DNA from 3 places in the Pedobacter sp. AC163 genome. Region 1 is predicted to be linked to each of the others. Evidence: riboswitches for the same ligand, from Rfam matches in the RefSeq annotation. Region 1 holds a riboswitch; each other region holds the start of a gene.

Region 1 (3,167 bases):
TTCCATTCGCCAACAACTCCTTCGGTACATAAACCTGAACTTTAGTAACCGAATAACCAGACGGAAAATAGCGAACGTAATAACCGTCAGGGTGTTTTGTCCAAATACCACTTGGCACATCGGCCCTTGGTGGCGCCATACCTGCAATAATGGCGTATTTTTCCATATCGGCATAGGTATAGTTGCCAGAAGAAACCAGTTGACGGATATTGTTTTCAGCCTCGAAAACAGCTTTAATCCCTGAGGGAAGCTGATCTTTAGCTTTTTCCATTACATCGAAAGGTAAAATACCTAAGGCACCGCCTTCCAGTTGGGTTAACTGTTTCGGTGTTAAAAGTTTCAATGCTGTTAGCTTTACTGTACCTGCATAATCAGCAAATTTTGTTCTGGCAATAATCGTCCAAAGCAAAATTTGAATATCATGCTGTTCCACCTCTGGATGTTTTTCTGCGCTCTTTAAAATGGCAACCACAATCTCTTCTTTCGGACCTAAAACAGGAGCAAACATGTAGCCATCCCCTTTCGAAGGTGCAAAAGTTCCGGCTTTTAAACAGTAGCTCTTATTTGTCATTTCATAAAATCCCTCGCACAAAACGAAACCTCCATCAGGGTTTTTAGGCAGTAAATATAGCGGCTGAAATTTTGCCTTAGCATTAAAATCAGGCATTTTTTCACCCTCGCGGTTTACATCTTCAAATGCTGTAGTAATGGCAGCGGGTTGCTTTAAAAATTTATCAACACCAAGAGCTTTAGCACCTTGTGCCGTTCCAACTTTTAATAGTTTGTCTTTTAATCCCCCGAATTGTGCCTGAGCTGTTAATCCTGATATTGCAATTAGCAGTACTAAGGAAGTAGATTTTATTTTTTTCATCATGATTAGATAGGTATGACAAACATAAAATTTTTAAGGTTAAGTTTATTTTATGATTTCAAATTAAAATTACGAATTTGATTCACAAGCACTTAACAAATTATCAGAATTTAATTTTGTTGTTTCGAAATTAAATTAGATATTTGAAATATTATTTGGTGAACAACTGAATAAAAGTCAATCTTTAATCGGATTGATTTATAAAGAAGTGGCGAGAGACTGGCTCCGTGACCCACTGGCAACCCTCAGAAAGAGAAGGTGCCAATTCCTGACCAAGTAACATGGTGTTATTTGGAGATATAAATTATAACTGATGAAAATACTAAATCTTCAATCGCAAAGCGAACCTCAGCTAAACCTCAATCAGGTAGAGAACTCTTCTATTTCATTGATTTGTTGTGATATGCGGGCGATTACTTGTATGTGCTGTTGCATACAGTAATTTAAAAATCTTCCTCCTTTGTTTCTTTTTCAAATTGGAAGGTCCCGATAGATCGGGATACGCCCTACAAAATTATCTTGATTTATGGTGATAAATTTTATAACCATAAGCTTGAAATCAATCTTCAACATTCATTTAATCAATCATTTAGAATTATGTCAACTTCATATAAATTTGAAACACTACAGTTACACGCTGGCCAGGAAATAGACCCAACCACAGGATCAAGAGCAGTTCCAATTTATCAAACTACCTCTTATGGATTTAAAAATGCCGAACATGGCGCTAATCTTTTCGCTTTAAAAGAATTTGGCAATATCTATACTCGTTTAATGAACCCAACGACTGATGTTTTTGAAAAAAGAATTGCGGCGTTGGAAGGTGGAGTTGCAGCGTTAGCAACAGCATCTGGTCAGGCGGCACAGTTTATTGCATTACATAATATTTTAGAAGCGGGAGATAGCATTGTTTCCTCAACACATATTTACGGAGGAACTTACAATCAATTTAAGGTGGCTTTCAAACGCCTGGGCATCCATGTAGATTTTGCAAATCCAGATGTGCCTGAAGAATTTGAGCAAAAGATAACAGAGAAAACAAAAGCGATCTACTTAGAAACCATTGGAAATCCGGCTTTCAGCATTCCTGATTTTGAGAAGATCGCAGCAATTGCGAAGAAATACGATCTTCCTTTCATCGTGGATAATACTTTTGGTGCTGGAGGTTATTTATTTAAACCTTTGGAACATGGCGCTAACATCGTAGTAGAATCTGCAACAAAATGGATTGGCGGACATGGAACCAGCATTGGAGGCGTAATTGTTGATGGTGGAAATTATAATTGGGGCAATGGAAAATTTCCGCAGTTCACCGAGCCATCAGAAGGTTATCATGGATTGGTTTTTAATGATGTTTTCGGCATCGGCGGCCCATTTGGTAACATTCAATTCATCATTCGTGCTCGAGTTGAGGGTTTAAGAGATTTGGGTCCTGCCCTTTCGCCTTTCAATTCATTCCTTTTATTGCAAGGTTTAGAAACGTTATCTCTTCGCGTACAACGCCATGTAGATAATGCTTTGGAGTTGGCCACCTGGTTAGAAAATCATCCGCTTGTTAAAGAAGTTCATTATCCAGGTTTAGCAAGCAGCAAATACAATAATCTGGCAAAAAAATATTTGAGCAATGGTTTCGGTGGTGTTTTATCTTTCGAATTAAATGGCACCAAGGAAAATGCAACCCAAGTTATAGATCAGTTAAAACTGGTTTCTCATTTAGCAAATGTCGGCGATGCTAAAACGCTGATTATTCAGCCTTCGGCAACCACACATCAACAATTAAGTGAAACGGAACAATTAGCTGCAGGTGTAAAACCAAATGCGTTAAGGGTTTCAGTTGGTATTGAGCATATCGATGACATTAAAGCAGATTTTGAGCAGGCTTTTGCTACTATCAGCGCTCACGCAACTGCTGAAAGTTTACAAGCCTAATACTATCCATCCCTCGAAAGGGTTGCAACAAAACATGTTTAAAAATTTACAGTCAATAATATGACCGATAGAAGTTCAAAGACCTCTTCAGAGGTTGGGGTGTATAATTATCCCAAACAGTTTAAGTTAGAAAGTGGCAAGAAAATTCGAAACTTGCAAATCGCTTTTCAAACTTATGGAAAATTAAATGCCAAAAAAGATAACGTAATTTGGGTTTGCCATGCTTTAACCGCAAATGACGATGTTTTTGAGTGGTGGGAAGGTCTGTTTGGGCAAAATGCTTTGTTTAATCCGGAAGAACATTATATCATTTGTGCGAATGTTTTGGGTTCGAACTACGGAACAACCAATCCTTTAAGTACCAATC
Region 2 (3,167 bases), 230 kb from region 1:
ATGTTTCCGATAATCCTGTTCCGGTTTTGGGATACTGTATTTTCATAGGCCACCCAGTACGGATTACTGTAGTAACTGTTGTTCCAGTTGAAAGTGTTTCCGTTTTCATCCCGGTAGTTTTTCAATTGATTAATGTCTACCTGTCTGCCAAACCAGGTAAACTGAAGCATGGTACTGGTCGACCTGGAACCGCCTGTTCCTGGTAAGTTGTCAGAACCAAGTTTACTGTAATTTGCATTCGCTGTTAGAGTTAGCTTTGGCGTAATCCTCAAAGTTGTGTTTAGGGCAAACGAATTCTTGTCCTGCCCGGAGTTAGGCACCACACCAACCTGTTTTAGATTGTTGTAGGATAAGCGGTAATCAAATTTCTCTCCGGCATCTTCAACGGCAATGCCATTGGAAAGAGAATAGCCAGTTTCAAAAAAATCACGAACATTATCTGGATTGGCTACAAATGGAACGGCTACTCCTTTTGAAAAAAACTGGGGAATCAGCCTGCCATCCATTCTCGGGCCCCAGCTTTCATCCACACCGTCATTCGTTCCGGCACCCTTGCCATCTACGTAGCTAAACTTGCCTTCTGATCCCTGACCAAAAACATCCTGGTACTTTGGCAGTGTAAGTAAACTTTCAATAACCCCATTGGAGTTAAAACTGACCCCCAAACCCTTTTTCGATTTTCCGGATTTTGTTTTGATAATAACTACTCCGGCCGCTGCCCTTGAGCCGTACAACGCTGCTGCGTTCGGGCCTTTAAGCACACTGATCGATTCTATATCATTTGGATTGATATCGGAAATTGTATTTGCGTAATCTCTTGCGCCAGCGGAATTGAGTTGCGAATTATCCACGGGTATACCATCCACAACAAAAAGCGGCTGGTTATTGCCAGAAATAGAAGTTTCTCCTCTAATCACTATGCGGGAAGAACCCATATCGCCCTGGCTATTGGTTACCCTCACGCCGGCAACCTTACCTGCCAGCGCATTTACCAGGTTGCTTTCCCTCGCTTCAGTCAAGCTCTCACCTTTGAGCTCCTGTACGGCATAACCCAACGATTTTTTTTGTCTCGATATGCCCAGAGCGGTAACCACAACTTCATCTAAAGCGTTATCCGCATCATTTAAAACCACGTTGAGCACCTGTGTATCACCAGATACTTCCACTTCTTTAGTAGCGAAGCCGATATAAGAAAATACCAATGTGCTTTTGCCAGTTACCGTAATGGTAAAACTGCCGGCAGCATTACTTGTTACTGCCTGTTTGGTACCTTTTACAAAAATGGAAACGCCGGGCAGAGTTTCTCCTGATGAACTTTTAACCGTGCCTGATATGGAGATGTTTTGTGCACGTACGAATGGGGAAAGCAATAGCAGAAATAATATTGCCGGAAGCTTAATCTTGTTGAACATAATAGATATTGTTGATGATTAATTAAGGGATGATGTCGCGAAATTTTGGCAAAGCTCTTCCACTCCGCTTTTGACGAATTTTTTAACACACTGATAATGAAAATTAAGTTTTTGTGGTATTTGCTAACTTTAGTCTATACAAATACCCGTTCGCATTCGGTCTCTTTTACTTCGGTTTGAAATGCATGCGTAAATTGATTTTTGCTCGTTAGTTTTTTCCATTTAATTTATTTTTCTGATAGATCAACACTTATCAATTGTAGCAATCCGCTTATAAAAAAAAGCACTCCTATAAATCAGGAGTGCTCTCATATTCATTAACAATGATTTGGCCTTCAACTGACTTAACTATCCCGGACTTTCCGGGATGGAATTAGCACCATACCTAAGGGTGGTTGCTAAGGTTTCGCAGGGCCATTCCCTCCACCTTTCTTGATAAGTATTTTAAAATAACTGGCGCAAAGATAATAGAAAAATCATATTGTCTAGTAATTCTATAGATTTTATTGAAATATTTTTTTCTTAAGGCTAATCATGCCTACATTTGCGCTATTAATTGATCAGCATCCCATGAAAATAAAATATATTTTAATAGTTGTAGCAGGACTTTTCCTACATAATTCATCAGCGCAATCAAAAAATGAAATCAAAAGCAATAGTGTCGAATCTCCGAAATCTTTTCGGGCAGATGGAATCTGGAGAGGTGTCTTTAATCTCAAACCCGGTGTTGAAGTACCATTTAATTTTGAAATTAAAAATAGAAACGGTGATCAACCCTTTCTCAGCTTTTTAAATGCCGATGAGCGCTTCGACGGGGGAGTTGTAAAAAGGAAAGGAGATTCATTGTTGATTAACCTGGATCAGTTCGACAATGTTCTTGCTTTTAAAATCCAGAAAGATTCACTTGTCGGCGTATTGAAGAGACAGGATGGATCTGGAAAACCACTGCCTGTGTATGCCAGTAAAGCAAAGCAATATCGGTTTGCAACCAGCGGCCAGGCACCAGATGCAGATTTTTCTGGAAAATACGATATTGTTTTTCAGTTACAGAATGGCAAAAGTGAAAATGCGGTAGGACTTTTTAAGCAGGCCGGAAATAAAATTACAGGTACATTTCTCCGCATTACCGGCGATTCCCGCTATCTTGAAGGCAGTGTTGATGGAAACCATTTTTATCTTTCCGGTTTCATCGGTTCGAGCCCTGCTTACTACAAAGGCACATTTTCAAAAGACGGTAAAATTGTGGGAGAAGTAGTGAGTGCCAGGGGGAATACGCCCTTCACCGGAACTCAAAATCAAAATGCGGCCCTCCCGGATGCGACCAAATTAACTTTTTTAAAAGATGGGTATAAAACGCTTGACTTTTCTCTTCCGGATGTTAATGGAAAGAAGATCTCGTTGAAGGATGAGAAATTTAAAAATAAGGTTGTGATCCTGACGATTACCGGAACCTGGTGCCCTAATTGTGTAGATGAGGCAGCATTTATCGCTCCATGGTACAAGGAAAATCGCAGTCGTGGCGTTGAAGTTATTGGGATTCATTATGAGCGGCAACTGGATTCGGCTTATGTAAAAAAAGCATTGGGAAGATTTCGCGATAAGTTCGGCATTGAATATGATCAGGTGATCGCAGGCAAACCGGATAAAAAACAGGTTGCAGAATCACTTCCTGGACTAAGTAATTTCCTTTCTTTTCCAACGATGATCATCATCGATAAAAATGGAAATGTTGCTCAGATCCATACAGGTTATAGT
Region 3 (3,167 bases), 2.2 Mb from region 1:
CACGAAACTTGTCTTCGCCTTCTTTAAGCGAAATAGAGTTAACAATTCCTTTCCCCTGCAAACATTTCAATCCATTTTCTATCACCGACCACTTAGAGGAATCGACCATGATAGGTAATTTGGCGATATCCGGTTCGGAGGCAATCAGATTTAAAAACTTCGTCATGGCAGCTTCCGAATCGAGCATACCTTCATCCATGTTCACATCAATAATCTGTGCTCCACCTTCTACCTGTTGTAGCGCAACAGCTAAGGCCGCTTCGTAATCGCCACCTAAAATTAACTTCGAAAATTTTGGAGATCCGGTGATATTTGTCCTTTCACCAACGTTTACAAAAATACTTTCCGGCGTTATCGTTACAGGCTCCAATCCGCTTAAGCGCATAAAAGGCTCAATAGTTGGCAATTTCCGTGGCGAAGCTTTTTTAGCATTCTTTGCAATGCAGCCAATGTGATCAGGAGTGGTGCCGCAACAGCCACCCACAATATTTACAAAACCAGATTGAATAAAATCGTCTACCAGGTGAGCCGTTTCATGTGGTTGTTCGTCGTAAGCACCAAATTCATTCGGCAAGCCGGCATTTGGATAAGCAGAAACGTAACAACCCGCTTTGGTAGCCAGCTCTTCGATGTGCGGACGCATCTCTTTTGCCCCTAAAGCACAGTTAAAACCAATGCTTAAAGGTTTTGCATGCATTACCGAATTTAAGAAAGCTTCTGCTGTTTGACCAGAAAGCGTTCTTCCAGAAGCATCGGTAATGGTTCCAGAAATCATAATTTCGAGCTTACGACCAACTACTTCTTCATATTTTTTAATGGCCACAATGGCCACTTTTGCATTTAGTGTATCAAAGATGGTTTCGATGAGAAGCACATCAGAACCTCCATCTACCAAACCGCGAACCTGTTCATAGTATGCTGCTTCCAGTTCGTCGAAATAAACCGCCCTAAAACCTGGGTCGTTTACATTTGGCGACATAGAAAGGGTTCTGTTGGTTGGCCCTATTGCGCCTGCAACAAAACATTTCCGATCAGGATTTGCAGCCATAAATTCAGTAGCAGCCTCTTTTGCCACCCTCGCACCTTCAAAGCTTAACTCATAAGAAAGATCTTCCATCTGGTAATCAGCCATGGAAATTCTTTGTGTACTGAAGGTGTTGGTTTCGATAATATCCGCACCAGCGGCTAAATATTCAAGATGTATGGCTTTAATAATATCAGGCCGAGTGATGTTGAGCAAATCGTTATTGCCTTTTACATCACACGGATGATCTTTAAAACGTTCCCCTCTAAAATCCTCTTCGGTTAAAGTATAACGCTGAATCATGGTACCCATCGCACCATCAATTACTAAAATACGTTTTTCTAATTCTTCTCTTATGCTCATACTAGTATTTAGTAGTTAGTATCGAGTATCAAGACATTCGACACGAGATGTAACTACATTTCAACTCAATATGTAATCTGGCATTTGTTATCTAAATACTAAAGACTATATACTAAGTACTAAAAAAGCTTATTTAAAAAGTTGGTACGAGAATCGTAATCCTAAACTTATCTGCCCCCGATTAAAATCGGGATAGAATGTAGCACCTTGTGTGGTCACAGGTTGCTAAGACTTCGTTGGGTCTAATCCCTCCGTCTTTCTTAATAAGCGTACAAAAATGCAACAAAGCAACATCAATTCCAAAAATTATCGCTCTGCTGCCAAATAAAATTACAAAGGCCATGCAAATTTGCACAGCCTTAAGAATATTGTTTTGTTTGAGTGCTTTAAACAGCCTCCCTTTTTCCGAATCTTTTGTTGTAGTAGATAATCAAATATCCCATCAAAAACGCACTAGGCAAACAACTAATAAAGATATGATCTGTAATATAAGTCACAGTAATTGCCTGGATAATGCCGCCAACTAAAATGAAGAATATGATTACCAAAAACTTGCTCATTATTTTCTACTTCCGAAAATGCGTAGCAAGAAAAGGAAGATATTTATAAAATCAAGGTATAGCGACAAGGCTGCCATTATAGCTAATTTCTTTGTATCAGCAGATGGAATTGATTCTCCGCTTTCTTCAATTCCCATTCCAATTCTTTTAATTTTTTGAACATCGTATGCAGTCAATGCTGTAAAAACAGCAATACCAACAAATGCCATAATTAAGCTAAACTGTTCACTTTTGATAAACATGTTTGCAATACTGGCTATAAATAAACCGGCAACACCAACCATTAAAATTGGGCCGAACTTGCTCAAATCTATATTTGTTGTGTAACCCATAACAGCCATTATACCAAAAATCCCTGCGGCTGCAGCAAAACAAGTTATAATCGAGGTGCCAGTGTAAATTAAGAGAATGAAACTCAAACTTACGCCCAGTAACACAGAAAACAGGACAAATACACCTAACAAGGCGCCATAAGATAGTCTGGAAAAGCCAGCCCCCATTACTAAAACTAGCCCAAGTGGCGCAAACATGGCCACATAACCTAACGCAGTTCTTCTTCCAGTTTCAAAATCGATTAAAGATCTTAAGGCCGATTCAGTGTTTGAAATATAAAAAGCAGATAGAGTGGATAAAGCCAACGCTACAAACATCCACAGGAATACGTTTGCAAAAAACTTCTTCGATACAGAGTTTTCCTGTACAAAGACACTATTGGTTTGATAATTATAATTTTGTTGTTCCATTTTTAATTTTGTGTATTTAAATGATTTTAAAAATAACAATTTAGTTTAATCTTTTTGTCAAGAGTTCTTCAACTTTTTTGAAGAACTGTAGCGGTTTAAGTGTACGCCACGGCAGATTGTCAAAAGCTCCTCCGAAATTGATATAGTAATCTATATTATTGTCTTTAAATTCGGAAATAACGTGTTCTTGAAAATTTACGCCAACAATCCATCCATCTTCTACTTCCTGAAACCACTCTTCATAATAGCTATCATCAGATGCGTGAAAATTTAAAACGTTCTCGCCAATAAGAATAAATTTGGTAATCCCTTCGTCCATCATCAATTCTAAAATATCACGTTTAAGTAACATGATATCATTATTAATTGCATCATTCCATTCGCCGATAAATTCGATAATGGCATAACTGCGATCATAATCAGCATACAAAACCTTCATGTAAAGGGTGTTCGACCCGAATTCGTCCCACTGCGGAT

The links. Region 1 has a riboswitch for S-adenosylmethionine ahead of ACZZZK_RS01475 (O-acetylhomoserine aminocarboxypropyltransferase/cysteine synthase family protein). Riboswitches for the same ligand answer to the same signal wherever they lie in the genome.
Region 2: it holds a riboswitch for S-adenosylmethionine, as region 1 does, so the genes downstream of both, ACZZZK_RS00345 (SusC/RagA family TonB-linked outer membrane protein) here and ACZZZK_RS01475 (O-acetylhomoserine aminocarboxypropyltransferase/cysteine synthase family protein) in region 1, are expected to answer to the same signal.
Region 3: it holds a riboswitch for S-adenosylmethionine, as region 1 does, so the genes downstream of both, metH (methionine synthase) here and ACZZZK_RS01475 (O-acetylhomoserine aminocarboxypropyltransferase/cysteine synthase family protein) in region 1, are expected to answer to the same signal.

What each region holds. Positions count from the first base shown of each region.
Region 1 is NZ_OZ409872.1:318,276-321,442, forward strand. Features, by position in the region: gene ACZZZK_RS01470 (hypothetical protein) at 1-874, opposite strand, end outside; SAM riboswitch class I at 1,067-1,177, shown strand; gene ACZZZK_RS01475 (O-acetylhomoserine aminocarboxypropyltransferase/cysteine synthase family protein) at 1,469-2,800, shown strand; gene ACZZZK_RS01480 (homoserine O-acetyltransferase family protein) at 2,861-3,167, shown strand, end outside.
Region 2 is NZ_OZ409872.1:85,841-89,007, forward strand. Features, by position in the region: gene ACZZZK_RS00345 (SusC/RagA family TonB-linked outer membrane protein) at 1-1,412, opposite strand, end outside; SAM riboswitch class I at 1,754-1,854, opposite strand; gene ACZZZK_RS00350 (peroxiredoxin family protein) at 1,983-3,167, shown strand, end outside.
Region 3 is NZ_OZ409872.1:2,517,956-2,521,122, forward strand. Features, by position in the region: gene metH (methionine synthase) at 1-1,387, opposite strand, end outside; SAM riboswitch class I at 1,552-1,657, opposite strand; gene ACZZZK_RS10810 (Bax inhibitor-1/YccA family protein) at 1,947-2,690, opposite strand; gene ACZZZK_RS10815 (hypothetical protein) at 2,731-3,167, opposite strand, start outside.